DNA from 4 places in the Fictibacillus arsenicus genome. Region 1 is predicted to be linked to each of the others. Evidence: riboswitches for the same ligand, from Rfam matches in the RefSeq annotation. Region 1 holds a riboswitch; each other region holds the start of a gene.

Region 1 (7,454 bases):
TCGACTTGATACCTGTCAAATCTAAAATCACAATCTTCGCTCTATGCTGCGGCAGCGACGTAAGTGTATGCTCCAGCATATCTTTAGAACGCAGCTCATTATATTTACCGATCAACGGAATAACCACAATATGATCGGTTACAGGTATGATTGGTGATGAAATTTCTCTAATAAGATCTGTTAACTCGCGCGTGCGATTCTCAACCATCGCTTCAAGCTTCATGATTTCGTTTTGTTCTTCACGCTGAACAAGATCACGAATATTATCGCTAGGAGTAATATCTGTCTCAGTAATTTTTATTTTTAGTAAATCAGATGTGGAGTCATCCTCTTGAACTTCATACCACATATGTGTATCAAACAATCCAGTGAAAACACCTGCCCAGTGGCCAGGTAAGAAGCGTCCCATACGCTTACTTCCTTGCGCTTTTTTAACCTTTGTTTCCCAGCTGTTGGAGATTGTGATCACTGCTTCTTTCTTTTCTATATTCACATCGATAAACGTTTTACCCCAGCCGGCTGTTACATAGATATTTGGCAGGGCTTCTATGGACGTTTTAATATCGCCAATCTTATTTTTATAAAAATCACTAACTACTAAACCGGTTCGGTATCCAGCTGTTTCAAAAACGAGGTCAGCTGTACCTTCACCTGTAATTTCCTCAATAGAATCAAGAAAAACTTTAAACGCTGAATCGATCCAAAACAGCATGACGTCTCCGCCTTCAAATTGGAAAATTCCCTTGGAAGTGTCCCATTCAAAAGAAGAACCATTTACATCTACACTTTTTTGAGTATCAAATAATTCATTCGGCGTCTTATTCATATCTATTTCCTCCATAGGCTAAAAAATACAAACACCCTTATCTTTTACCCTTAATTGTATTGGATGAAACTTAATTTTTTCGACATGGGGACAGACCCGGGTCTGTCCCCATAAAAAGACAAACCCCTTCTTTGTTCTTTCCACGAAGACATCCTAAAAAAGAAAAAACCACCAGATATCTTTATCTGGTGGCTCAATTAATTTTGTTTGTTTTTCCATTTATTAAATTCAAGAAACTCTTTAAATTGTTCTTTGCTTACACCGGAACCCATGGCTTCTTTAACAAGATCGGCCCATTCCTGGTCTAGGTTTTGAGTATCAACTTCAGGCATTATTAAGTGATCGACTGGAATATTCAATACATCAGCAATCTTCTCGAGAAGCTGGATTGATGGATTTTGTTGAATATTACGCTCCAAAGCACTTATGTACGATTTTGCAACCCCTGCTTTATCAGCCAGTGCTGTAATGGAGAGGCCTTTTTCAGTTCGGTATTTTTTTACGCGTTCACCAATCATCATCTGCATCCCCATTTAGTAGTAATTTGCTTTTATTATATCTTTCTACATTTGGGAAGTAAATAAATTATGAGACCTGCTTACTAATTTTCTTGTAGTAGGTATTCATTCATTGCCAATTGAGGATTTTGTAAAAAGTTCATAATCTCTTCTTTAGTGAAACCGTGATCTCTAGCTTCTTTCATCAATTCAATCCACTCTCGATCCAACGTCAAAATATTTTCCACTAAAAAATCCCTCCAGATAAGCTTTTTTGTTCAGGTAACCCGGCGATCTTAGCAATAAGCCTTAGACCCGTGGCTTTGCGCCCATTTCTTTCGAGAATGTTTGCCCTTGTCTGAAGGATGATTAGGTAAAATTTCCTAACACAAATTGATTATATACAAGCAAATAAGAGAATGTTGTCAGAAAATGGCTGTAATATAAATGTAATATTAGAAAAATATTACTACCCCTATAAATTAAAATAAAAGGATTGGCGAAAGGATTGTGGAAATTAAAGTATAGAATATTCCTACTAATAAACGTTCTTGAATGAAAGGATGAAGCAATATGTCTGATAAATTGCCACTAAGCCTGTCGAATCAGCTCGCATTACCTATTATTAATGCGCCGATGTTTTTAGTATCAAGTCCTGATATGGTTATTGAAAGCTGTAAAAACGGAATTGTAGGCACGTTTCCTCTATTAAATGCAAGAACATCGGAACTTTTAGAAAACTGGATGATTCGTATTTCAGAAGAACTTACACAAGTTCAACAATCAGATCCTAACGCTAAAATAGCTCCTTGGGGTGTCAATCTAATTGTGCATCGCACCAATAAACGTTTTGAGGAAGACATGGAGCTCATAAAAAAATACGAACCGCCTATCGTCATCACGTCTCTTGGAAACCCAAGCGATGTAGCAAAAATCGTTCACAGTTATGGTGGACTTGTTTTTTCAGATGTTATTTCACTCGATCACGCACGTAAAGCAGCTAAAACAGGGATTGATGGCCTTATCTTAGTCTGCAGCGGGGCAGGAGGACATGGGGGAACACTGAATCCGTTTGCTTTCTTAAAAGCTGTTAAAGAGTTTTGGGATGGAATTACGATACTGGCGGGCGCTATTTCAACGGGAGAAGAAATTTTGGCTGCTAAAATCCTTGGAGCAGACTTGGTATACATGGGTACTCGTTTTATCGCGACAGAAGAATCATCGGCAAGTGAAGAATACAGACAGATGCTGATTGAGTCGACGTTAGAAGATCTCATCTATACGGATGCAATAAGCGGAATCAAAGGAAATTATCTTTTACCATCCTTGAAAAGAGCAGGGTATGATGTGGACAACATGCTGAAAAAAGATTCTGTAGATCTGTCATTCTCAGAATCCAAGGCTAAAGCCTGGAAAGATATCTGGTCAGCTGGACAAGGAGTAGGAAGTGTTAAGAATGTTTCAAGAGTTAAGGATGTTGTAGAAGAACTAACACTTGAATATAAGAATGCGCTGCAATCACAAGAATTCATTCAATTAAAATAAACCAAATTAAGGGAAAAGGTAGACTTTTAGAACTAAATCCCCCAAATCCACTAGAGATAATCGTGGATTTAGGGGATTTTTTGTGTGTATGTCTGATGTGGACATATTGAGTAGATTTGTAATTGTAAGGGGTCTGTCCCGGGTCTGTCCCCGGGACAGACCCCCTTCTTAAATTCTTAAGTTATTTTTGGTCCTATTTTAGACATCCCAAAATTTTTTAACATAAAAACAAGACTTAAGTGAAGGAGGAATTCTATGAAGAGTGTACACGAATCGGAAGACAAATTGTCTCGCCCGTCTGATCGACTCGTTGAAGAAGTCTCGAAGATGGACGGTGATATTCTTATTCTTGGTGTAGGCGGGAAAATGGGACCGAGCCTAGCTAAACTTGCGAAACGAGCAATAAACCAAGCAGGAGTCAGCAAAAAAGTAATTGGAGTGTCACGATTTTCAAAAGGCAATCTTCAGCAAGAGCTTGAAAATGAGGGAATTCAAACGATTGCTGCCGACTTACTCAACGAACAAGACCTGAACAAACTTCCAAAGCTTCAAAACGTCATCTACATGGCAGGAAACAAATTTGGCACTTCCGGCAACGAAAGTTTTACATGGGCGATGAACGCATATCTCCCAGGTAAAGTTGCTGAAACGTTCAAAGACTCAAATATAGTAGCTTTTTCTACCGGAAACGTGTATCCATTAACATCCGTAAATTATGGAGGCTCGACAGAATCTTCACAAACCAATCCGATTGGTGAATACGCTCAATCTTGTTTAGGCAGAGAACGTATTTTTGAGCATTTTTCCAAAACAAACAATACACCAACCCTAATTTTTAGATTGAATTATGCCATTGACCTCCGATATGGGGTACTGATGGATATAGCTGAATCTGTGTATCAGCAAAAGCCGATCAACCTTAGCATGGGGAATGCGAACGTCATCTGGCAAGGAGATGCCAATGACTGGGCGATACGATCACTAAATTATTGCTCATCACCTGCTAAAATCCTAAACGTAACAGGACCCGAAACACTCTCCGTCCGTTACGCAGCAGAAGAATTTGGCAAGCAATTTAACAAAGTTCCAATCTTTATAAATGAAGAATCTGATCGATCGCTTTTAAGCAATGCAGCACAAGCATTTAAGATGTTTGGCTATCCTTCGGTCACTCTAGCTGAAATGATTGATTGGACAGCAAACTGGGTGAAGCAAGGAGGAGAAACACTGAACAAACCTTCTAAATTTCAAGAACGGGAGGGGGCTTTTTAAGTGACTGAGAGATTATCGTCTGCCATAAAAGATCGGCTTCATCAGGGCGTGGTCATTCCAGCACATCCGCTAGCTCTCCATGAGGATCGAACATTAGACGAAGAACATCAGCGTCTTCTAACTAAATATTACCTGGCTAGCGGGGCTGGTGGAGTTGCAGTGGGAGTACACACTACACAGTTTGAAATCCGCTTGCCACAACACAATTTATACGAAAAAGTTCTGTCGCTTGCATCAGAAGAAATCGCCAACAGCTCTCAAAAAGATAGTTTTATCAAAATTGCAGGGATATGCGGCGAAACGGAACAAGCAGTACAAGAAGCTAACCTAGCCCTAAAACACGGTTATCACCTTGGTCTCCTAAGCATGGGAGGGCTTCATCACTATTCGGAAGACCAGCTCCTTCAACGAACAAAAGAAGTGGCAGCAATCATGCCGGTGTTTGGCTTTTACCTTCAGCCTTCAGTAGGAGGAAGAATATTAAGCTATGATTTTTGGAAAGCCTTCTGCGAAATCGATAATGTGATGGCTATTAAACTAGCTCCTTTTAACAGATACCAAACGCTTGATGTCGTAAGGGCAGTGTGTGAATCTTCTCGTTACGAGGAAATTGTACTTTATACCGGAAATGATGACAATATCGTCGCTGATCTTCTTACAACCTATCGATTTAGAATAAATGATGAGTACCGTGAAAAAGAGATTGTAGGAGGTCTTTTAGGTCATTGGGCAGTGTGGACGAATCAGGCTGTAAACCTTCTTCAACAAATCAAAGAAAGGAAAAAAAGCACATCTGAGTTTCTTGCAACCGGAATAGAAGTAACGGATTGCAACGCTGCTTTTTTTGATGTGAACAATCAGTTTAAAGGATGCATTGCAGGAATTCACGAGGTACTTAGAAGGCAAGGTCTATTAAAAGGCATATGGTGTTTAAATCCTGAAGAAAAATTATCAGAGGGGCAAAAAGAGGAAATTGACAGAGTTTACACCATGTACCCTCATCTGAATGATGATCAATTCGTACAGCGGCATATAGAATCGTGGAAATCAAAGGTAAATTATTAAAAGGAATTCAACAATAGAAGCCGAACTTACCAAATAGAAGTCTTACACTATCGGAGAGTTTGGTATGGATAACTATACAAAAATATCAATTGGTCTATTTGGGGACTCTTATATGCTGAACCAAATTAGACTCATTATAAAGCAATTTCCATCCTTTGATCCTTTTTATTTTGAATGTCATGCAGAGAATATTAAGGACTCTTTATTACATTCAGATGCAAGTTTAGAAGTCGCATTATTATTTGACTATGATTCTTTTTTGAAAGTGAATGATTTAGATTTTAGCTTTCCTGTACACTTTTTATATCCTTCAGCTTCTAGCCTTTATCGAATTCTATACATGAATGCAAACATACTGGATGCCGTTGATGTGCTATCGGTGGACTCTTTAAGTGAACCGCTTATAAAAAATCTTTTAAAAGAAACAGCATTTTTAGGTGAATTAAAAATGGCATCTTCAACATCTGCCACAAATGAACCCTTGATTCACCAGCATATGGTCAACATTGATGGTTTTAACTATCCAATGGTTCTAACGGCAAGCAAAAGAACTTTTTTCGGGCTAACCGAAACCCCAAAAAATTTTATTTATCCAACAGATCAGGATATGATCGTTGCACTGGAGCGAGCTCTTCTTTCGACTGAAACACGCCGAAAAAAAGAGCATCAAGCAGTAGTGGGGAGCATTCGATTACAAAAAGGAGAACCGCAGCTTTTAGAAAAGCTAGCAAATCTTGTTGATGGTCATCTCGTAAAAGCACATAACAATTATTTTGTACTTACCTCTAAAAGAGGGATTTTTGAAAGAGTTACGCAAGGCTACAAATATCTTCCGCTCATTTCAGGCAATGAAGATGCGGTGATTCATATGGGAATAGGGTTTCATGCCTCGCACAAACAGGCTGGAGCATATTCGAAGATTGCTTTGGAACACGCTTTAGCCTTTAAGAAAAGTGCCTGTTATGTCGTAAGGGAAGACCAATCTGTATTTGGCCCTATTGCTTTTGGTTCACCAGCGACCTATCACACGATTGTAACGAACGCGGATGCCATAAAGGAGGCCAAACAAGTTGGAATGACGGCTGTCCACATGGATCGACTTAAAGCCTTTTTATCCCGAAAAGAATCTGTTCACTTCACTGCAAATGATTTTGCAAATGTTTCAGATATAACATTAAGAAGTGCTCATCGTATTCTATTAAAATGGCAAGATGCACAATTAGTTGAAATTGCCGGACAAGAAAAAACAAGTTTTAGAGGAAGACCAAAAGTTATTTACATGTTTAAAGAAAGGACAAATTAATTTTCGGAATATATTGACTATTGTGGAAGTATTTATTATTATAAATACAGGTCATATACATGTATTTATTTATCTTCTCACCACCTTAGTCAGTCCTAAACCATTAAAAATTAGGGGGAAAAGCGATGAAACGCAAGGTAATACTTAGTTTGTTTTCAATGCTGTTAATGCTATCTGTATTTTTAGCTGGTTGTTCTGATAAAGAATCAGCAGGTGGTTCCTCAGATGAAAAGGTAAAACTCAAGATATGGTCCCACCCTTTTATGGGAGGAGATGATATTGGTGGAGAAGAAAAAGTCTTTTGGGACAATGTAATTTCTAACTATGAAAAAGAGAATAAAAATGTAGAGATTGATCTTCAAATCCTGCCTTGGGCAAACCGTGAAGAGAAAATCCTTACAGCTTTAGCTTCTAAAAACGGACCGGATGCTTTTTATTCAATTCCTGACCAGCTAGCACAATATGTATCTATGAATATCTTAGCTCCTGTAAATGATCACGTTGATAAAGCTACTTTAGAAGATTATAACGAGTCTGCATTAAATGTTGTAACGTATGACGGGAAGACGTACGGACTTCCGATGCTGAACAGTGTTATGACATATTACTATAACCTGGACCTTATTAAAGCGGCTGGCGGAGACCCTGATAACCTGCCGAAAACATGGGATGAGCTGGAAGCCTTAGGACCAAAACTGAAAGAACAAGGAAAGTTCCTCATTAACTTCTCTGGCGGAGGAACGCCAAATATGAGTATCTATCCGTTTATCTGGCAAGCGGGTGGAGACATTATCAACAAAAAAGGCGAAGTGATGGTGAATAGTCCGGAATCAGTAGAAGCCTATGAATATATTAACAGCCTTTTCAAAGCGGGTTATCTATCAAAAGATACAGCGACTGAAACAGATGGTGGGATCGCGAACTTCATGGCTGGTAAGCTTGCGGT
Region 2 (7,454 bases), 280 kb from region 1:
ATGCACTTTTCGGGTCTGGATTCGTAGAAATGGCTCCCATCGCGCAGAAGGCACCTATACCCAATGGAGTCAAAGAGGCTTCAGATCCTCCAGCGATCATGACATCAGCTTCACCTCGTTGTATCACTCGAAACGCATCTCCAATTGCATTCGATCCCGATGCACAAGAAAGGACTGTGCATGTATTAACCCCTTTTGCTCCTAAAGAGATGGCAACTTGACTAGCCGCCATGTTCGAGATTACTGTGGTAGTAGAAAAAGGATATAAGTTTTGATATCCACCTTCTTGGAGATCTCTATAGGTATCTTCAAAACTTTCGATCCCCCCGATTGCTGTGCCAAAAGAAACACCAATTCTTTCTTGGTCTATCGTTTTACCTGGTATGATACCTGCATCCTTAATTGCCATAATAGAAGAAGCGACAGCGTATTGTGTAAAACGGTCCATACGATGTCGTTCATTCACCTTAATGTAATCAGACAGGTTAAAATCTTTAACTTCTGCGGCGGTTTTAGCTGAAAAATGGGTACAATCAAACCTTGTTAACATTCCAATGCCCGACTTTCCCTTAACGGCCGCATCCCAAGTTTCTTCAAAAGTATTCCCTAGAGGTGTCACAGCACCCATACCCGTAATAACAACTCTTCTCACCGAAAACACCTACCAATAATTTGTAATATTGTATATTTCTACAAAAATTTACCGATTTCCTTTTTAATCGACAATTTTTCCGATGATTATTTGAGTATTCATTACACACTTATGGATGTGAATGGACAGCTTTATAAATGTGAAGTTCCAGGTAGATTTGGTGGTAATCGTAAAGGGGAAATTTATGGAAAATTGGATTGTACAGCTGCAATGCGTGCTATTAAAAAAGGCGGGTATGTAAATCAACGAGTATTCTTTGCGGATGAACATAAAGCATTAGCAGCAGGGTATCGTCCTTGCGGTACATACCTTAGAAGACAATATATACAATGGAAAGAAAATAGATAATCTTACTATATTTTTTTTGCTGCTAAAAACCACTCTTTAATATATGGAACTTGTAAGTATCCGGAATTTTCATTTACCAAATCTATAAACCACTTAAGCTGTCCATCCCAATTTTCTAGTTTACCTGGTGGGTATAACATCCAACCTAGCTCTTCTAAGGTAAAGTTGGCCTTAGCGCTATTCCGCATCATAGAAGTACTCACCAGATTTTCATTCATGTTATCTCCACCTTTCGTGATCGGTACTATATGATCAATAGTGGGCATGAGGTCCCAATAGGCAGGATGACATTCACTCATCTTCCAATTTGGATGAAACGGGAATTCTTTGGGATAGTTCATCGAAAGAATTCTGAGCACCGGTGGAAATATTAACTTTTGACCGCTGTACCGATCGATAAATCCATCTTTCATAAAAACCCGCAACATCAAAGCTTTTGAATAAGTTCGCTTTACATATTCTATCTTTTTAAAGGGATATTGGTGATTAATTAATTCATTACCAGAAGCTTGATCTCCGGATTCAACAAACTGACATAGTGATTTAATTAGATCTGCTTTATTCATGTAATGTCTCCTTTTGTTTTTGATTGCGATAAAAGACAGAAATTATACAATACCCAAATAGAGAAAATAATAGTATAGAACCAAATGTTTGTAATACAAGACATTCATATAACGGTGTCATGAAAAAGTACATGCAGGGTTTGGTTAACTGTGAGAAAGAGAATTGAACGAGCAATTACTCGTTCTTTTTTTATTTAGAAAAACCATTTATAGTACAAAATGTATATTATTGGTAGTATAATAGTTTAGACATTACATGTACCTTAACAGATATTGAAATGAATCGATAACTAGGAGGTCAGGGATGAAAGGAATTCTTATTTTTTTATTTACCTTTTTTATTGTATTTGGATTATCTTCAATAACTCAAGCTGCAGACAACATTAAAGTCCAGATCAATGGCAGCTTAGTCAATTTTGATACTCAACCCTTTGCTGAGGGCGGCAGGGTGTTGGTACCATTGCGTGGGGTTGCAGAGGAACTGGGAGCTGAAGTGAATTGGTATCCGGCAACAAACGGTATAACAATCAAGAATGGCATGAAATATATCCACTTTAAATTGAATTCTAAGTTGGTTCTTATTAACGGAGAAGAAACGATCATTGATGTTGCACCTGCTGCTAAGAATGGCCGTGCTTTCCTCCCACTTCGTTTTATTGGTGAGCAATTTGGATCGGAGGTAAAATGGTCACCCAAAGAACAAACCGCGTATATTTTTAAGGGAGAACTTACAACTCTACTAAAACCGTTTTATAAAGGCATGCCTCTCAACAAAATTGACAAGCTTGTAGAAAAGATAGACTATTGGGACCTTGCGTATGGAGAAGGTTCATTAACAGCTAAAACAAAAGTTTATGGAAAGGACGCCTTATTCCTTTTTTATATTAAAGATCACGGATTGAAGAATCTTCAAATTGCTTTCGAGGATTCTGGAGATTCACTGGAACTTGGTAAGTATTATAGTGAAAAGATGAAAGCTGAATTAGGAGCATACATTTTAAATAAAGAAACATATTATGATTTTACATCAGAGTGGAATCAATACAGCAAAGCTTTAGCCACTCGTTATAATCTGAATACACAGAAGGCTGAAGAGGGAAAAGTGTCAGTCACTATTAATAAAGTGTTTGAGTAAAGATTGGAAGACCGCATTCATCATTTTCATTTTTGGAAGCGGTCTTTCTTTATGAGAAGAAAAGGGGATGAACAAATGTTTTACACTAAAAAGAATTCAGTTTTCGTTTCTTTGTTATTAAGTTTTGCACTGTTGTTTTCGTTGCTGTTGTCAAATGTGACAACCGTTCATGCTGAGACAGAAACGAAACCGGTGACTTATTTAGCACTTGGGGATTCTTTAGCTGCAGGTCAAACCCCTTATTTTAAAATTGGAAAAGGGTATGCAGATTTACTGGCTGAAGATTTAAAAGAAATCGGATTTTTAAATTCCTTTAGTAAGCAGTATGCTTTTTCGATGTATACCTCACAAAAAGTACTTGATGATATTTTAAATGATGTACGAAAAGGTAAGGACGATACTACAGGAATCAGAGCTCATATTGCAGAAGCAGATATGATTACGTTAGATGCTGGAGCGAATGACCTCCTTCAAAAGATGAAACGAACAGATGATGGGCTATCTATTGACCCGGTGGATCTTTCTGAGGTTTTAACACAAGTTGAAAACAATATAAAAGATATTTTAGTAGAAATCAAATCTCTTAACCCACAAGCAAAAGTCTATGTAATGGGTTATTACAATGCCTATCCATACTTGCCAGCTGATCAGCAAGAACAGTTTCTACCTATATTAAACGAATTGAACGATACGATAAAAGAAGCTGCCGTTAGCGAAGATGGCGTTTATGTACCAACAAAAGAAGCAATTGCAGTAAATGTTAAAGTCAATCTTCCAAACCCTTCAGACATTCACCCTAGTGTAAAAGGATATGAAAAGATTTCAGGAGAGTTCTGGGAAGTTGTATTACCTAACATTACAAATCACTTGAGAGAATCCATATATGTGAATGGGGTGTTCCAGACGTTTGACCAAGATCCAGTTTACATCAATGGACGAACACTGGTCCATGTGCGCGGGGTGTTCGATGACTTAGGGGCGACTGTCAGCTGGGATTCAAAAACAAACTCGGTGATCATCAAAAAGGGTACAGATGTGGTGAAGCTTGAACTAAACTCTAATAAAGCTTATAAAAATGGAGTTCTCTTTAACATAGATGCTTCTGCAAAAGTAATTAATAACAGAACGATGATTCCACTAAGGTTTATCTCAGAATCAATAGGAGCAAAGGTAAAGTGGGATGCAGGAACAGGGAACATTTTTATAGCAAATTAAGATATTTAATATATTTTTAAATAACCCCCACAACTTTTAGCAGTGGGGGTTATTTCTATTCTACGACGTAAATCCCGCCGGTTTCTTGATCCCAAACAACTTCTGTATCAAAAGATTCTCCAATAAAACGAACAGGGACCATCGTACGTCCGTTTAAAGCAATCGCTTCTTGATCGAGTTCCACTGTTTCACCGTTTTTTGTAGCAGACTTCTCACCAATTTTCAGTGTTATCGTAACTCCGTCTTTTGTTGCAGTAACAGTTTGCGTTTTGTTGTCCCAAGTGATCTCTGCACCTAATGCTTCAAAAATAGCACGAAGCGGAACAACGGTTCTGTTCGCGATGACTACTGGCTCTTGGTCGAACTCCACTTCAACATCATCTACAAAAACTTTTGTTTTCTTTTCTTTTTTGCTTTCTTCTTTATTTGTTTTTTCTGGTTTAGCTGTTTCGATACGATCTAATTGCTCTTGAGCCGCAGTTTTTAAGGAAGCAGCTCTTTCGTTCAATGCTGTAATTTCATCAGCATTATCCGTTTTGCTTTCTAATCCGGAAATCTGTTTTTCAACAGCACTTAATTGATTAATAGAAGAAATTAGTTTGCCACGAACGCCATTTGCGCTTTCGTATTTTTCTTCATCATCGAGTTCTTCCTCTTCTTCTGCAACTTCTTCAGACTGTTCTTCATCATCGGAATCTTTATCGGTTTCTTCTTCTTCAGTGTCATCTTCTTCAGTTACGTCTTCTTTAACATCTTCAGTGGAGTCTTCCGCTGTATCTTCATCAGTTTCAGTCTCAGTGTTTTGTGCAGAAACTTCTTCTGATGCAGGAGTTTCATCTTCTACAGGTTCTTCAGTTGCTGGATCATCTTCCACTGGTGGTTCTGCAGGAGGTTCTTCTCCTTCGACAGGTGGTTCCTCTTCAGTTGGAGACTCTTCCTCAGAAGGTGTTTGTCCACCTAAGATGCTGTCGAGCTTATCCGTTGCTTCACTAATAAGCTCTTCAATGTCATCCAAACGCTCGCTGATCTGCTCAAGCTGTTTTTCAGCACCTTTTTTTTCTTTGTCCTTGCCTTTGCCGTTATCTTTACCTTTCCCATTCCCTTTATCGTCATCTTCCTCATCGTCGTCTTCATCTTCTTCGGGATCGTCTGTATCGTCATCGCTGTTGTCATCTTCGTTGTGTCCTTTGCCCTTTCCACTATCCTTTTGGGCAACAAAATCCTTCATGCCTTCAGCAGCCGAATATGCAGGTGATGCCAAGACAATCGTGGCAGCTAAAAAGCTGAAAGTGAGCTTCTTGTACCAAGTTTCCTTCTTTTTCATTCCCTTTCCTCCTTGAAATGTTTGTTAGGGTAATGGCAGCTGGCTGACATCGACCGGATGAATCCAATCATTAGCCCCTATAGCTTTGTGACACTGGATTTCTCCAGTTGTACCCTTCAATTTATATCGGTTTAAAAGTGAATTTTATGTAATATTTTGTAAGGTATTATGTTAGGAAAACTACTGAGTTTATGATGGGCTTTATGAGGATTGGAAAGTAGTGTGGATTTTGTTAGAGGAAAATAATTCTCGGGGTTTATGTGATAGTTTTGAATTAAAATAAGTTCATTAAAAAGAACATAAGGTTCTTTAAAAATTACAAAAATGTATGAAAATTGAAGAAAAAGGAAGGTAAATAGTACATTTGTACATTAAAAAGAACAAAAATGAGCTTAAATGAGGGTTTTTAAAGTAGGTATAACGTTCTATAATAACAACATAAACGTTCTTTAAAAAGAACAAGTTGAGAAATCATCCTCTAATAAAGGTGGGGATTGTCATAAGAAATAAACGGCTTAGGAAATTTAGAAATAAACATTGGGCTTATTTATTTACCATTAAGGTAGCAACCATCTTTTACATTTCGACATTTTCATTGATGTTTTTATTAGGAACAACCAGCGCTTATTTCAATGATATTGAAACTCTAACCCTTCCTTTAAAAACAGAATGGGAAGTACCTGATCCACCAGATTCGACTGATGATTGGGAGAAGAGTTCTTTAGAGTTTATTGGAGAATCGAGTTTTGCAAACGGTATATCTGCCACCATAAAGAATAGTGGTAGTGATATGACTGATTCTGTTGACTATACAGTTTATTATATTCCCGAGGGTAATCCGAAATTTGGAGTAGAGGTTTACAAAGATTCACTACCTTTATTGAAAAAGGATGAAATTTATACCTTGCAATATGCAACGACTACTCCTGGTTATTATAAATTTAAAGCAGTTCAAAGGGAAGGACATGGGAATAAATCAACAGGTGGTAAAGGAAACCCAGAAAAAGCATTATGGAGCGAGACTATTACTTTAGGAGAAGTTCCTAAAAACCCTGATGGCATAATTGAAAACCCTGAAACACCAACAATTACAAATGACTCACCTGACACAACTTCAGAAAATCCTGAAATTACGCCAGAAACTCCTAATACAGATGATTCACCAGATACTGAATTGCAACATCCAGCAGAAGATAGTACTGAAATTAATGAAACAAATAACGATGATACAGAAAACATACAGCAAAGTGAGACAACAACTGAAGAAACACAATAAAAGATTATGAGGTGAAAAATATTGATTAAAGCAAAGATTTGGATGAGTAGAATCATCACTTCCATATTATTTTTATCCCTTTTATTCATGGCCTTTGTCGTCATTTCATCTAAAGCTTCTGGTGGAGAACCGAACTTCTTAGGCTATCAGTTAAAAACGGTTCTTTCAGGATCAATGGAACCGAGCATTCAAACAGGATCTATTATCGCGATTAAACCAGGCGGAGATATGACCCGTTTCCAAAAAGATGATGTTATTACTTTCATAAAAGAAGACAATTCCCTTGTAACTCACAGAGTTTTGGAAGTACGAGGTCAAGGTGAACAAACACAATACGTTACCAAAGGTGATAACAACGAAGATCCGGATAAAGACCCAATACTTTCTAAGAACGTTGTAGGTGAATACAAAGGATTTACAATACCTTTCTTAGGCTATGCTATAGATTTTGCTAAATCAAAAGAGGGTACAGCAATACTTTTAATACTACCGGGTTTGTTCTTATTGATTTATTCAGGGATTACAGTCTGGCAAACGGTAAGAGAATTAGATCCATCAAAAAACAAAGAAACAACAATTAATGGTTAATTAACTTCGGTTGAATCCCCCTTATTGGGGGCTCAATATAAAAATTACATACCCATGAAGAGTGGGCGATAGGGAGGAAAAAAGTAAATGAGTATCAAAAAGAAAATCGGTTTAGGAGTAGCTTCTGGGGCATTAGGATTGGCAATGATCAGTGGGGGAACCTGGGCAGCATTCTCAGATTCGGAGACTTTAGCTGACAATGATTTTTTTGCTGGGACATTAGATTTAAAACCTGAAATGGAGTCTAGTGCTTTATTCGAAATTAGTGATCTTGCTCCAGGTGATACAATGACAAGAAACATTAATCTTACAAACGCTGGTTCAGTTGATATTAAGCATGTTTGGTTTGA
Region 3 (7,454 bases), 290 kb from region 1:
ATGACGCCGACCCACCGGACCCACCAGGTAACGGAGACCCACCGGACCCACCAGACGATGGAGATCCACCAGACCCACCAGACGATGGAGATCCACCAGACCCACCAGATGACGGAGATCCACCAGACCCACCGGATGACGGAGACCCACCGGATCCACCGGATGATGGAGATCCACCAGACCCGCCTGGTGACGGAGACGGCACAGATCCTCCACCGGGGACAAATGAACCACCAAGCAACAACCCAACACCTACGAAACCGGCTGATCCGCCGAGCAAAGACACAGGTTCTCTGCCGCAAACGGGTGAAGAGAATCCACTCTTTATCATCTTGTCAGGATTCTTCATCTCACTCGCTGGACTTGGTCTGCTGCTCATCAAGAAATCTATTATTCCTAATCCATTTAAACGAGGATAAGAGATGAAGTGGCTCGCATACCTCTTAATTGCAACTGGTTTGTGTATAATGGTTTATCCAAAAGCAAAAAGTGCATATTACTCTTACCAGGAACAACAGCTGTTGAAAGACTGGGAATCTAGTGATGAAGATTCTGTGATCCAACAGAGCTACCAGCAGCTGGATGATGTTTTTTCAGATAACAGCGAACCAAAGCGTACACATGAACCCCAAAAACTGAAGAACGGAATTATCGGAAAGCTAGAAATAAATAAGATTGATTTAACCATCCCAATTATGGAAGGTGCCTCCCAGGCTAATTTAAAAGTAGCAGCTGGACATCTAAAAGGCACCTCTCCTGTTGGGGAGGCTGGAAATTCGGCCATTGCTGCCCACCGAAGCTACACATACGGGAAACAGTTCAACCGTTTGCCAGAAGTGGAAGTTGGGGACACGATTCACGTGGTAACAAAAAACAAAAAGCTTACATATCGAATCATCGATGAAATGATCGTGCTGCCTGATGATTTATCGGTGTTAAGGAAAGATTCATCTGAAAGTATTCTTACCTTAATTACGTGTCATCCCATGAAAAATCCAACTCACCGCTATATTGTAAAAGCTGTTCTGGATAAAGAGGAGGTTTTATAGCAAAGGAAGTTGTTGCTTGTGAATATGCGTCTTGGGAAACAAATTAAGAAATTCCGATTAAGAAAAGGTCTCAGCATCACGAAGCTTGCCCATAAAGCAAAAATATCTAAAGGCTATTTAAGCAGCATCGAAAGTCATAAAACCAACCCGTCTGCGCATATGATACAAAAATTGGCTAAAGCGTTGGAGGTACCTGTGGAACAATTGTTAAATATTCAGGTAGAGCTGCTTGATCCTGAATGGGTTGAGCTTGTTACGCAAGCGAAAGAAATGGGAATTAATAAGGAAGAAGTGCGCGCTTTTCTTGCCTATGAAGCTTGGAAACATTCCTTGAAAGAAGAGGTGTGAACGGTGATCCGGTTAGGCAACGGTTTATACATCTGCCATTTGAACGGCCACATCTTAAAGGTCGTGTATTTAGGGAATAACGAATGCGAAATATACCTCGGTGATGAGTATCAGGGGAAAGCGCATTTTGATTACGTAAAAAAGAAACTGAACCTCATGGAGAAAAGATGGAACACTTCTAAACTCGTACACTATAAATTTAGAGAGTTTCAGCCGACTCTTGATTATACTGTTTGATGGGGAGCTAATCTTTTTGGGATTGGCTCTTTTTTTATTGGTGGATATGTCGAGGATTGTCTGCTCGCGAGTATATTGAAATTTTCGTGAGATTATGTAAAAAATCTGTGAGATTAACCCCTATTTTCGTTAGAATAACAGTGATTTCCGTGAAATTACAGGTCATCAAATACCCAAAGTAGAAAAAGCTGCCACATAAAGTGAGCAGCTTCTTTCTGTACATAGTTTTACCCCGATGACTAGTTAATGTACAGCGTGTTATCTTCTTCGTTAAACTCAAGTGTAACGCCAAGTGCACGTTCGATGAACTTTAACGAGTTGATTGATTTACCAGAATAGATTTTTGAAGGGATGATTGCAAAAAGCACATCTTCGTTATCAAATTGGAAGAAACGCGGGTGAAGTCTTAGCGTGTAAGAAATGTCACCGCGTGTTGCTGTAATGCTTTTTTCATTATAGACTACACTTCCGCCGTTTGCTTCTGCAATAGCTTTAACAGGCAGGATCAGGTTTTCTCTAAACAATCTTGCTCCTGCTTCCTCTAATTCTAGTACTTCACCTTGGTAAACAACAGTTACCATTTCGGATTCTTGCTTATGTTCCTTTTTAGCAGCAAAGCCCGTTGTTCCTGTTGCAGCAACAGCTGTGAATGCTAGAGTCGTTGCGGTAACCCATTTTGCCAATGATTTTTTCATACCAATTCCTCCTAAAGTGTAATGGTAATGGCAGCTGGCTGGCGTAGTACAAGACCTTAGCCCCTATAGCTTTGTGACACTGAATTTCTCCAGTTGTACCATTTAAGTCTTAACCGCGGCATACCGATAACTAGTTAAACGGGTAAAAACTATATCTTTTTTATCGGTAAAAAAGTCCTTATTGTTAGGTATCTTTTAAACATTTGTTTAAAGTTTTTCTATTAAAATGATAGTAATATATTTTTGTAAAAATTTGTAAAGTAGTTTGATAATTTGCTATACTAGTTTACGAGGGGTACCAAAAATTTCTATTTTAGAGGGGTTGAAGGTATGAACAAATGGCATAAAACGCTGGCGTCGCTCGGACTGTCTGTCAGCTTAATAGGCTCAAGCTTTGCGCCTGTATTTGCCGAGACGGATAATTACTCTGTTGAAAAGAGTTCCATTCCGGTCTCTGAACTATTTAAACCAGGAAGTCGAGTTAAGGAAAATCCGTACAACTTGGCTAAAAAGAAAGACCAGATCAGCGAAACTACATTACTCGTCAAGTACAACAAAACGTTGTCCACGAGTGAACACAAAAAAGCGGGAGCAACACTACAGCGCAGAATGTCGTCACTAAAGTACGATGTTGTTAAGATCAACAGCGGCAAGAAAATGGAAGACGTTATGAAGGCGTACAGCAAATTGGGGAAAGTAGATATCGTTTCTCCGTCTGCAAATTTCGTTAAACTTGGGACGACTGATCCGAAAATTGATCAGCAATACCACATGTCTCTTTTAAATGTGGACAAGGCTCAATCTATGGCTGGTAAAAACAAAGTACGTGTTGCGGTAATCGATACGGGGATCGATTCAAAGCATCCTGAATTAAAAAACAAACTGCTGCCGTCCTATAATGCGGTAAACCCAATGAACCAGGGGACGCCTGATTATCATGGGACGCATGTTGCGGGTATCATTGCCTCAGAAAAAGGAAATGGTGTCGGCGGTTATGGGGTTAACCCAAACGTAGAGATTTTACCGATTGATGTTTTTGACCGAGGGATGGGTGCATCAGATTACGTAATCGCAGATGCCATCATGTATGCGATTGAGAAAAAGGCAAAAGTCATCAACATGAGCTTAGGGAGCATTTTCCCGTCACCGTTGATTCAAGATGCAGTAGCAAAGGCTATTGCAGCTGATGTAACGGTTGTTGCTGCAGCGGGAAATGAAGGGATGAACCTGAACAGTTATCCTGCAGCTTTTGAAGGGGTAATTTCTGTTGGTTCCACAAACAAGGATAATATGCTTTCTACTTATTCTACATACGGACCATCTGTGGACGTAGTAGCACCAGGTGAGAATGTATATGCACCGCTTTATGATTATGAGAAGAAATCCACTTTCTATAAACTGAGCGGAACATCCATGGCATCTCCAGTAGTAGCGGGTGTAGCTTCACTTTTATTATCAAAAAATCCGAATCTTAAGCCGAAACAGATCGAGTACATCTTAGAACAAACCGGTAAAGATCTTGGTGCAAAAGGCTACGATGTAAAGTATGCGAACGGTCTTGTGGATCCTGTAAAAGCATTGTCTTTTGACACTTCCAAAATTCCTAGCTCTGTATATGTAGCGAAGAGCAAATCAAGTCTGTTAAAAACGGCTGAAAAAGTAGATGTATCTGAGAAATTAGTCAAAGAAGGCACTATCAAAAAGGCATACGAAGAGCAGTTCATTCAGTTCCCAGTGAAAAAGGGTGAGTATGTACAAACGGTTTTAGAAGGTTCAGCTGATTATGACTACAAGTTTACGTATTATTTGGCAGGTAAAGCAATCAAGCCTCTTCAAAAAGATGTGAACAAGACGCTTGAAGGCAAAACAGAAGGACATTTGTATGAAGTGCCTGAAGACGGAACGCTTGTGATTGGCGTTAGTGACGTAAACGGAAACTACAATGCGGATGGAAAATCAGCGTACAAACTGTCTGTTGAGAAGTTTGATCGTTTACTAGAAGATACAAATACACGTGAAAATCCGGTAGCGGTTGAATCATTCCCGTTTGTATCCGAAGGGGAAGGTGACTGGACGTTCACTGGACACGACGGAGATTCTGATTTTTATTCGTTTAAAACAGAAGAGTCTCAGATCGTGAAAGTTGCAATTGGCGGTGTTCCTGGAATCGACTCGACGCTTAGCTTGAAAATGATCGAGCCATGGCCGGAAGACATGCCTGAAGATATGCCAGAGGACATGCCTCCAATGGAGCAGGAAATGGATATCGTAAACCTGAAGCCAGCTGGTGAAGGGGAGGTTCTAACTTTTGAAGCTATGCCTGGAATGGAGTATGTGGTCGAAGTTGATAACCATACACCAGGATTCTTCTTCCCAATGAGTTTGTTTGAAGATGGAATGAACCGTGAGTATCCTTCTTCTCATGTTCCGTATTCATTAACTATTGATGCAAAACCTGTATCTGAAGATGAAGATGGCTTCCCGAATGGTGGGCATCTGGAAGAAGAGTACATGGAAGGCGACATGGATGTTGAAGAGTACATCTCTAGGCGCAACGAGTACAAAAAGAACCACCATGATTCAATGGGTGGCGAAGATGACTGGATGGAAGAAGAAAAAGCAATGCTCGAGCGCATTCGCGAAGCAGCACTTGAATATGATCCCGAAGCAGGTGCAGAAGGATACTTCCAATATGCGGGTGATGAAGATTTCTACAAGTTTGAAGTAGAAGAAAGTGCAATATTTGAAATTGACTTAAGCTCTTCAGAAGCCGTTCCAGCAATGGAAATCATGAAGATCATGGAATTCGAAGATGGTTTTACAACACTTGTACCTGTAGCAACGAACATCACTTGGGGCTTCATGGACATTGAAACAAAAGATAAATTTTCTGCAGGGCTTCAGTCTGGAGAAGAATACTTTATCCGTGTGATGCATCCAAACTATCAGCCGAGCTTTGACAAGTACAGCTTTACTTCAAAAGTTGTGGTTGAAAATCCTGAAGATAAGTACGAACCAAACAATGATATCGAGAAAACACCAGTAAAAGACATGCCAGCTGAAACGGTTCGTGGTAACTACGCGATGAACGGCGACTATGATGCTTATTATGTAAAAGCAAAAACGAACGGATTGTATGGTGTACATTACAAAACAATTGCACCTACAAAAGAAATGCAGGAAAAATATCCTGACCTGCTAAAACCGATTGATGGCGTAATTGCCATTTTGGAAGACAAAAACGGCAACCGCATTTTAGATCCGGAAGAATATAGCTCTGCACGTATGTATGACAAGAGCTGGGATAGCGGACCGGAGCAAGGTTCATTCCAAGCGAAAGCTGGCAAAGGATATTTCGTAATCGCTGACCAATGGCTGTGGGATTTCCCAAGTCCGAACCTTAACGAGTACGAACTGACTGTAAAACCAGTTAACACGAAGGATGAAGATGCTGGATCTGCTGTGAAAAACAACATTCCATCCAAGCCGATCAAGCTGAAGCGTACGGCAATGAAAGAGTGGGAAAGCAATGGCCACCTGAATGCAGGAGTAGCAGGCGGAGACGCTGATTGGTATTCATTCAGCTTCATGGCTCCTCACTCAGGTCAGATCACATTTGCAAACGATCAAATCGATGGCGTGATTAGCCTTTACGACAGCAAAGGCAAGCTTGTCGCAACATCTGATACGTATGCATTGGGAGATGCTGAAGTGTTGAACTACAATGTAAAAGCAGGGAACTACTTCATTAAAGTAACCGATGTATTCGGTAATGCATCCTTAACACCATATTCGTTGAAGATGAAGATCAATTAATTGTAAGAGGACAGCTCCTTCTTTAGGGGCTGTCTTTTTATTTTAAGTTTAGTAAGGGTAATAAGTTGTAGGAACGAGATTTTGTAGAACCTGTATAAGGAAGAATGAGTGCTTTCAGCAAATGGGTCGTGATACTTGTGGATGGAAGGTGTAAAAAGTATTTGCACTCTCTGTTCGTAATGGTAGGGGAAATAAGAAGGGCATAATCTTTAAGTGCTTCAATATGGGCTATTTTAGATTTATGCGGACAATTGAGACACCACCAATTTGCTCCTTTATAGTACATGGTGAAAGGCTGGTCACATTTGGGACATAGAACGCCATTCAATAATTCATGTTTGTCCATTTGAAACAGATCGCAAACATCTGGATCGTGGGCGTCATGTAATTTAAACAATTGTTTACTAATTTTCTTCATCTCCTTACTCGACAATATAGAAGTTTGATATTTTTGCTGGAATAACGTGAACTTATGATGAAGTTGAGCACTCTTGATAACTCTTGCAAAAGCCTCTTTATATGAAGGGGAGAATTCTACAATTGTAGATGGATTTGTAATGACAACAAGCCTTTCAATAGGAATGGCAGGAAACTTACACTGCTTCAAAATTTGATTTAAGTGGTAACTTTGCCGCTTTACCTGCTCAATGGGGTCTTCAAAACATTCCCTTTTTCCATCAAGTGTCCGAATCATCTGTTTTACCTTATCATCAAAATAAAGGTGTCCGGCAAGGTTCTTAATCTCTAAAATGAGTAGAAATGTAGGAGTAACAATAAGTTGATCCATCTGAAAATAGTATTCATCATGCATGATTCGTAAGCCGGGAAGAAAAAGGAGCCCGTCTTTTGGCAAATAGCGATAAAAGTATTTCAGTGATTGTTCACCAGAAAATCCAGCTTTAAATCTTCGGTAACTTTCCAAGATTTGAGGTCTTTTATGACTTGTGGGAGAACTTCGCTTCAATAAGACCTCCAGTTTTTTAATAATTACGGGTGGTTTTAGTTCGATTTTACTCATAACTATTCTCCTCTTCTTTTTTATAGCTGTTGAAGCTATTTTGGCGCATTCTTACGTAGGATGGCAAAAGGTAAAAATGGTCCATTTTGCTCTAGGATTTTGTTAATCTCACGAATTTCGTTAGTAATCTCACGAAAATGAACCTTAATTTCACGAGTTTTTAAGGAATCTCACGAGAATAATAATATACTCGCGAGCCGACACACCTCGACACATCCACCATTAACAAAATGTACACTACCTACTTAAAAATGGGTAAACTCCCATCAGGGACGTTTGCCCTTTTTTATA
Region 4 (7,454 bases), 810 kb from region 1:
GGCACCTGCGATCAAACCTTGCATAATGATGCTTGGAATTCGCACAAATTCACCTCCCTTCTTTCATTTATATAATACATCCAATTTATGTTTTATTTGTCGGTCTTTGTCCAAAATAGTCATTACTTCCTAAAGAACCATAATTTCAAAAAATATCAAGAGGGACTTGTGTCTTAAATTGGAGAGAAGTAAATGGCTTAAACATGAAACTTTACAATAGAAAAATCGTATAGTTATATGGAAGAAAGGTAAGGAGGTAGTTTTTTATGAGAAGTGCTAATCCTGCTTTAAAAGGTACACCCTTTAATAAATTTGGAGGAACCTCTGTCAGTAAACAGATGACATTATCAGGAACAGTTTATAAAACCTTTATTCTACTGATCATTTTAATGGCTTCTTCCTTTTACACTTGGCATCAATATAATATAGGGGAACCTGTTGGCCACTTAATCATGATTGGTGTGATCGGGGGACTCATTTCAGCTTTAATCATTGCCTTTGTTCCTAAAACCGCTCCGCTGCTGGCACCTTTTTATGCGGCTCTGGAAGGATTGGCAGTAGGCGGAATATCTGCAAACTTTGAATCTCAGTTTAATGGAATCACAATGCAGGCCGCGGCATTAACATTCGGTACGCTATTTGCCTTGCTGCTCGCTTATATGCTCCGAATCATTAAAGTTACACACAATTTCAGATTGATCGTTTTCTCTGCAACCGCCGGAATTATGCTTGTTTATCTTACGAGTTTCATTTTAGGTTTTTTCGGAATCGATATTCCCTACCTTCATAGTTCAGGACCAATAGGTATTGGTATCAGTCTATTTATCGTAGTTATAGCGGCGCTTAATTTGGTTCTTGATTTTGACTTTATCGAATATGGAGCAAACCAGCGTGTTCCCAAATACATGGAATGGTACGGCGCATTTGGCTTGATGGTAACATTAGTCTGGTTATACTTTGAGATCCTTCATCTATTGGCAAAAATTAGGCGAAACTAATAAAGAGAAGCCCGCGGGCTTCTCTTCTCTTATGAAAGGATCATTATCCACCTGTTAATCGTCCACCATCCAATGCCGATGTTAACGGCAAATAAACCAATTCTCATAACTTTATTTTCATGAGTTATAAGCTGAACAGCATATAAAATCCCCCATAGAACGAGGATGAGAACCGACCAGAACACCCCGTTTAGATCACCTTGCATAAATGCTCCATAGGTATAGATTAATGTATAGGGCATCAAAAGGATAGCAGTCAGAAAATACATCCCATGTACAGTATGTCTGCTCACCAGATTAGAGAGCGGGGCTGATTTAATAGCTAAACTATATAATAGAGCTATTCCGATTGCAGACCCAAGGAAAAATAATGCCTGGAAGATTTCATAAAAAAACACCGGCAAAACTTGAAGAGCATCAATCCAAAGAATTCTGCTATAAAATAACAGCCATAGCATAAGGATTACTCCAGCGATCGAAAAAAAGGTTTTAATCCCTTTCCAAACCGTTAAACTTAGCAAAATTACACCAAAAATAAAAAACAGAGAACCTAGCAGTTTGCTGGAGAATAATAAAAGAAAACTATATAAACAGAGAAGAACGGCAAACGCAATATGAAGAATATAATCATATTTCGAATGCTCCACCTGTTTGAATGTATTGTTTATTGAAACCATGCTGCACCTGCCAAGTCTAGTCGTGTTTATATTATCGACATCGATCAGTCATAACTTAAATTATTCTTTCGGCACTTTAACAACACCCCGAATGTGCCACATGTTTATAAGCTCGATTCTTTTACGGTATTGTTTTGCCTGCAGCCTTCCCTTTTTGTATCTTCTTTTTAATAGCTGCAAGTAATCTTCAATCTTAAGATGATAATCATTCATGCTTTATACCCACCCTCGCCATTTTTCTCACTGTCATATTCCCGAAAATAGTCGATTTGTAACATAAAAAAAGCTCTTTTCTAAAAGATTGCTACTTTTGAACATTTTTTAGTTGAGTAGGCTTCTTTGACTAGTTGATTGGAGAGCAAGGTGCGAGACTCCTGCGTGCCAACTACCTGAATATACTTCTTGCAAGGCATGCGACGAGGAACATGCTTCGTTACGATTTGCTTGTAGACGCAGGAGCACACAAACTTACTTGAAGGTGAGACTCCTAAAGGCGCAAAGCGCGAGGAGGCTCACCGCACGCCCCGCGGAAAGCGAGCATCCTGGAACGGAAATCAACATCTACAAAGGCAACATTGCTTAGGAAAACAGCTTAAGAAAGCAGGGATAGGTAGGAAAAAACAGCTACAAGATTGCAGCTGTTTTAAAATTATTCGCCGAGTTTTTTAATTTGTGATAATAGATCATTGTAAACAGCGATATCATCCAGCAAACCGCTTTGTTCGAGCAGATCAGCGTTCAGTTCCCCGTCTTTTATAACTGATAAATACTTATCTATTCCCTCTTGAAGCTGATTATTATGTTCAATCACCTGATTGTGAACATCTTCAAACACAGAAGGCGGTGTTAAATCGCTAAACTCACTAATGTCTGATTTCATATCTCCCAGCAGCTGTTCAAGTTCTTCTCTCGCTTTTGGGTCGTTTACTGCCGTTTCTGCAATTGCAGAAATCTCTTTTGAAAATTGTTGTACATCATTAATATACTCAGTAGCTTCAGGTACATAGTTCAGACCATTTGTTACTTCATTCACTGCAGAACAACCCGTTAATACCGTGATTGATAATAAAGCGGCCATTAAAGTCTTTTTCATTTTTGTCTCCTTTTCCCTTTATATTGGAATGGATTTGAATAAAAAAAACGCCCCTTTTTCTTGAGCGTTTCATATTTCTGCTTATTGTTATATACGGCTTGTAATGATTTAAGTTTCATTACATTCTTAATGAGTAAAAAAGATCAGTGAACTTATCGATTACATTCTCAAGTTTTAAATTTTCTTTCTCACCATATACCTTTGATTTTAACCGTTCAGGGTTAATAGAAGACAATTCTTTCATGTAAGCCTCAATCTTTTTAAGTACGGCATTAAAACTTTCCAACGAAATTTCTTTTTTATAGATTTTCGAATCTTTAATACGGTTTTCGAAAAGCTTTTGAAGCGTTTCATTAGAAAATTTAATATCTACTGCTTTTCTCGTTCCATATCCGTCCACGATATAGAACATGGTTGTTCCTTCTGACTTTTTGCTGGGATCGGCAAACTTTATTTCTGAAGTCAGGCTTCCGACTCTTACCTCCATTTTAAACGAACCTGAAGAAAATACCTGGTTTGGCGCAAGTGTTACAACAGGATTGTTCACTGAAGGATTGGTTGATGGAGGAACTTGAACTGGCGGGTTTGTTTCCTCTACTGGCAGTTCAATTTCGTTCGTTGGGTCACTTTCCCCGTTTTGATTTCCTGGTTCCTCAGGTACATGCTTCTTAACAATCTCTTCAATTTGGTTCCATAATAATTCCCGTACCGTCTCTAATAATCCTTCAGCAGATTTTAAATGTTTCTTTACTTGACCTTGTGGCGAGTCTGCAAGCAATTTCTCCAGATTATTCTTTAAACCGAGCAAAAATTTTTCAAGTGACTCAGAAACTTCTTCTTTAAAGGTATCTAAGCCAGTTTCAGGAGTTTCTTTCAGCTCACCTTTAATAGAATGGATAAAGTCAGAGGAGCTATCCGCTAATTCATGCCTCCAGTTGTTATAGATCCGTTCCGCTTCTTTTGCTCCTTGATGATGTTTCTCTATATCTTTTCTGGTATACGTTTTAAAAGGTTTATTTTCATGAACACTCTTTTCAAAATAATCTTCTTTTTTATTTTCTTTATGAAGTTTCTCGGGAGGAATGACTTCAAGATGCTGAGTCTTTTTCACATGATGATTATTTTTCAAATGCCCAAAAGCAAAATGGTTTCCTCGATCATAAGAAAATGCCCGCACTGCATGATTTGCCATCTTGAAAAACTCCTTTTCCCGTTAATTTTTGTTTTCTTCCTGACTTTTTGGACAAAATAAAAAAGCCCACAACAGAAGATAAAGTCTTCTTATGCCGGCCGGTTGCATCACTAGCTCCACATACTTATAGATGCCCAAATAAAAAGTATGCTTCCACGCTTCCATTAATTTCAATTATAATAGCAAAAATCTAAGACAACAATATATTTTTTGTGGTTTTAAAGAGCATTCACTTTAAAAAGAAAGGATGACAAGAATGAGTAATAAGGATAAAGCTTATGAAGGAAAAGATGAACTATACTTAGATATCGATAGGATGATTAACGAAGGAATGGCTGGCGGTACTGTGGCAGACACTGAAGATCTAAGACAGATCGGTTATGATACTGACATTACCTCACAAGAAGAACCGCCAACTATCGCAAGTGAAAGAGAAGAAAAAGATAAATAAAAAACAAAGGGGCTGACTCAAAAGGACACATAACGTGACCTTTTGGTGTCAGCCTTTTTTAATATGTCTTTTTGCACAATAAAAAAATCGCCCTATTTAGTATGATTAAGTCACCACAACAACAACCATACAAAAGGAGCGATTTTTTTATGAAACATGATCATATTTCTTTCATCGATTATAACATGGATCAACTGACTCTTCCAATGGATATAAGTGAATTAATTCCCTCGCATAGTGTGGCACGCGTTGTAAACGAAATGATCGAGCGTGTTCCTGACCAACACTTCCTTAAGTATTATCCCGGAGGCGGGCGAAGTACATATCATCCAAAAATGATGGCGAAGATTCTTGTCTATGCCTATACACAGCGCATGTATTCTGGCCGAGAAATTGCTCATCAGCTAACCGTTCACCTTCCTCTTATGTGGCTGAGTGGTTTTCAAACGCCTGATTTCCGTACAATTAATCGGTTTCGTTCCGAACGATTAAAGGGATTAATAGACGACTTGTTTAAACAAGTGATTGTATTACTAGTAGAAGAAGGACAAGTTCAACTCGATTCTTACTTTTTAGATGGAACAAAGATTGAAGCGAACGCCAATCGGTATACATTTGTTTGGAGGAAGAGCACGGAAAAATATAAAGAAAAACTTGAGGGTAAAGTAGAGGAGCTCATTACACAGATCGATGGTGTCTGGAAAGAAGAAGCGTCTTGTGAAGAGAATGAAAAGACGGTTATTTCACCTGAGAAGATTCAAAACAAAGTAAAAGAATGGGAAGGAAAACTGGAGAAAGAACCAAAGAATAAAGAACTTAAGAAAGCTATAAAGGTCATGAAAAAAGACTATCTGCCAAGAAGTCTTAAGTATAAGAAGAACTTATCCATCTGTGGTGATCGAAAAAGTTTTTCAAAAACAGATCCAGATGCGACCTTCATGCGTATGAAGGAAGACCATATGAAAAACGGGCAATTGAAGCCTGGGTACAATGTTCAAATGGCATCAAACGAACAGTTCATCTTATCGTATACCCTGCACCAACGCCCAGGAGACACACGGTGTCTTATCCCGCATCTTCAAGAAGTCAAAGCGAAATTTAATATTGATCCAAAACGCATTATCGCAGATGCAGGTTATGGTTCAGAAGAAAACTATGCGTATTTAGAAGAGAAAAAGCAGGAAGCATACATTAAATATGGCCTGTTTGAGAAGGAACAAAAAAGGTCCTTTAAAAAAAATCCTCATCACCAATCGAACTGGGTTTATGATGAAGAAAAAGACACGTTCACTTGTGCTGCAGGCAAATATCTTTATTTCACCGGGGAGAAGAAGCAAACAACGGAATCGGGGTATGAATCCACGATCAGAGTTTACCAGTGTAACGAATGCGAGGGTTGTCCATTTCGAAAAGATTGCACAACCTCAAAGTATGGCAGAAGTACACAGGTGAATGAAGCCTACCAGGAACTAAAATCGAAAGTAAAAGAACGCCTTTGGACAGACGAAGGAAAACAACTCTATGCGAGAAGAAAAATCGACATAGAGAGTGTTTTCGGTCAGTTCAAGGGCAATCGGTCGTTCCGGAGGTTTTTCCTCAGGGGCTTACCGAAGGTAAATATTGAGATTGGGCTGATCAGTTTAGCCCACAACCTATTAAAATCGGCGGCCAAAAAGGCCGCCTAAAAGCGAAACGAGTCAATTATTTTTTTATAAAAACCAACTATATAAAAAAGAGGCATAACCTCAAAAGTTTTTACACTTTTGGGTCAGCCCCTTTTGGTATTTTACAAAGGCTTAGAAATCTCAGTAAGTGCGTCTCCTGCTTTATCGTTGTCTTCATGTTTAACAGCAAGGTCTCCTAATGAAACAATACCAACCACATTTCCATTATCCAAAACAGGAAGTCTGCGTACTTGATATTCAGACATTAGCTTCTTAGCCTCATCAATCGTCATATCAGGTGTCCCTGTAACAGGATCTAATGTCATACCATCACTGACTGTCCCTTCAATATTCCCGTCAGCTACACACCGAATGACGATATCCCGATCGGAAACAATTCCTTTTAGTTCCCCATTTTCAGAGACCGGAATAGAGCCTATTCCTAAACTTTTCATTAAACCGGCAACTTTAGTAATTTTCGTACTTGGTTCACACGTCTCAATATCTGAAGTCATAATATCTCTTAATTCCATTTTATCGCCTCCTAATAGGTAATACGATTATTCTGTACCTTTTTAAGAGTAAAGCTAAACCTTTCAACTGCATCTCCAGTATTATTGAGCCTTTATAAGTCTGATTTCCTTTAATACTTCTTGATACCTTTGATCAAGTCTTATTTTCTCTTCTTCATTCAAAGTTAATGAAAGCTGTCCGATTAAATCTGTCATTTCAAGTTCAAGCTTCAGTAAATGATCTTTGTGATCTATGGTTTTTGGACCTGTTTTTATATCGCCATTCTTATTTTCAAGATATTCCTTATAGCTCCCCTCAAACCAATAAGCTCCTGGAGGCTGAAGATCCAAAACATGTGTTGCTGCTTTTTCCATTAATCTTCTATCATGTGTCGCAAGGATAAATGTACCCGGATAAGCGATTAACACTTCTTCTAATGCTTCTCTCGTGAACAAATCCAGATAATTCGTCGGCTCATCAAGCAATAACAAATTATAATCATTCAAGAAAAGCTTCGCTAATGCGGTTTTCATCTTTTCTCCGCCGCTAAGCACCTCAACCTTTTTAAATACATCTTCACGTTTAAATAAAAGCCTCGCTAATATCGTCCTTACCCATGTCTCCTCATACAAGCTGTTTTCCATGACATTTTCTAAAATACTTTTTGTCTCATCAAGGATATTTAGATGCTGATGAAAATAGCCAATTTTTAGCTGCTTTGATTTTTCTATTTGTTCATTCCCTCTATATATTGCTTCTAAAAGGGTTGATTTTCCTGTTCCGTTTTTACCTGTTAAAACAACCTTCATACCTGGCTTTACAGTAAAAGATAGGTCAATAAAAAGCTGACGCTCGTCAAACCCAAC

What was found. A riboswitch is a leader RNA that binds a small molecule or an ion and turns the genes downstream of it on or off. The one in region 1 is predicted to bind cyclic di-GMP.
Region 2: it holds a riboswitch for cyclic di-GMP, as region 1 does, so the genes downstream of both, ABE41_RS17180 (copper amine oxidase N-terminal domain-containing protein) here and ABE41_RS20800 (anti-repressor SinI family protein) in region 1, are expected to answer to the same signal.
Region 3: it holds a riboswitch for cyclic di-GMP, as region 1 does, so the genes downstream of both, ABE41_RS17140 (stalk domain-containing protein) here and ABE41_RS20800 (anti-repressor SinI family protein) in region 1, are expected to answer to the same signal.
Region 4: it holds a riboswitch for cyclic di-GMP, as region 1 does, so the genes downstream of both, ABE41_RS02255 (hypothetical protein) here and ABE41_RS20800 (anti-repressor SinI family protein) in region 1, are expected to answer to the same signal.

Annotation. Positions count from the first base shown of each region.
Region 1 is NZ_CP016761.1:3,648,491-3,655,944, reverse strand. Features, by position in the region: gene ABE41_RS18435 (STAS domain-containing protein) at 1-826, opposite strand, end outside; gene ABE41_RS18430 (helix-turn-helix domain-containing protein) at 1,024-1,344, opposite strand; gene ABE41_RS20800 (anti-repressor SinI family protein) at 1,428-1,571, opposite strand; cyclic di-GMP riboswitch class I at 1,602-1,686, opposite strand; gene ABE41_RS18425 (NAD(P)H-dependent flavin oxidoreductase) at 1,897-2,868, shown strand; gene ABE41_RS18420 (NAD-dependent epimerase/dehydratase family protein) at 3,124-4,140, shown strand; gene ABE41_RS18415 (dihydrodipicolinate synthase family protein) at 4,141-5,205, shown strand; gene ABE41_RS18410 (hypothetical protein) at 5,270-6,508, shown strand; gene ABE41_RS18405 (ABC transporter substrate-binding protein) at 6,634-7,454, shown strand, end outside.
Region 2 is NZ_CP016761.1:3,364,512-3,371,965, reverse strand. Features, by position in the region: gene fabF (beta-ketoacyl-ACP synthase II) at 1-661, opposite strand, end outside; gene ABE41_RS17200 (metal-binding protein) at 743-1,000, shown strand; gene ABE41_RS17195 (HNH endonuclease signature motif containing protein) at 1,006-1,566, opposite strand; gene ABE41_RS17190 (copper amine oxidase N-terminal domain-containing protein) at 1,871-2,701, shown strand; gene ABE41_RS17185 (SGNH/GDSL hydrolase family protein) at 2,777-3,916, shown strand; gene ABE41_RS17180 (copper amine oxidase N-terminal domain-containing protein) at 3,972-5,240, opposite strand; cyclic di-GMP riboswitch class I at 5,272-5,364, opposite strand; gene tapA (amyloid fiber anchoring/assembly protein TapA) at 5,704-6,516, shown strand; gene sipW (signal peptidase I SipW) at 6,538-7,104, shown strand; gene ABE41_RS17165 (TasA family protein) at 7,192-7,454, shown strand, end outside.
Region 3 is NZ_CP016761.1:3,356,104-3,363,557, reverse strand. Features, by position in the region: gene ABE41_RS17160 (LPXTG cell wall anchor domain-containing protein) at 1-419, shown strand, start outside; gene ABE41_RS17155 (class D sortase) at 423-1,049, shown strand; gene ABE41_RS17150 (helix-turn-helix domain-containing protein) at 1,074-1,397, shown strand; gene ABE41_RS17145 (hypothetical protein) at 1,401-1,634, shown strand; gene ABE41_RS17140 (stalk domain-containing protein) at 1,874-2,329, opposite strand; cyclic di-GMP riboswitch class I at 2,356-2,439, opposite strand; gene ABE41_RS17135 (S8 family serine peptidase) at 2,660-6,145, shown strand; gene ABE41_RS17130 (nuclease-related domain-containing protein) at 6,183-7,163, opposite strand.
Region 4 is NZ_CP016761.1:399,080-406,533, reverse strand. Features, by position in the region: gene ABE41_RS02275 (hypothetical protein) at 1-45, opposite strand, end outside; gene ABE41_RS02270 (Bax inhibitor-1/YccA family protein) at 267-998, shown strand; gene ABE41_RS02265 (hypothetical protein) at 1,028-1,675, opposite strand; gene ABE41_RS20870 (hypothetical protein) at 1,736-1,888, opposite strand; gene ABE41_RS02260 (DUF6376 family protein) at 2,325-2,768, opposite strand; gene ABE41_RS02255 (hypothetical protein) at 2,887-3,960, opposite strand; cyclic di-GMP riboswitch class II at 4,048-4,132, opposite strand; gene ABE41_RS02250 (hypothetical protein) at 4,217-4,411, shown strand; gene ABE41_RS02245 (IS1182 family transposase) at 4,561-6,096, shown strand; gene ABE41_RS02240 (CBS domain-containing protein) at 6,198-6,608, opposite strand; gene abc-f (ribosomal protection-like ABC-F family protein) at 6,690-7,454, opposite strand, start outside.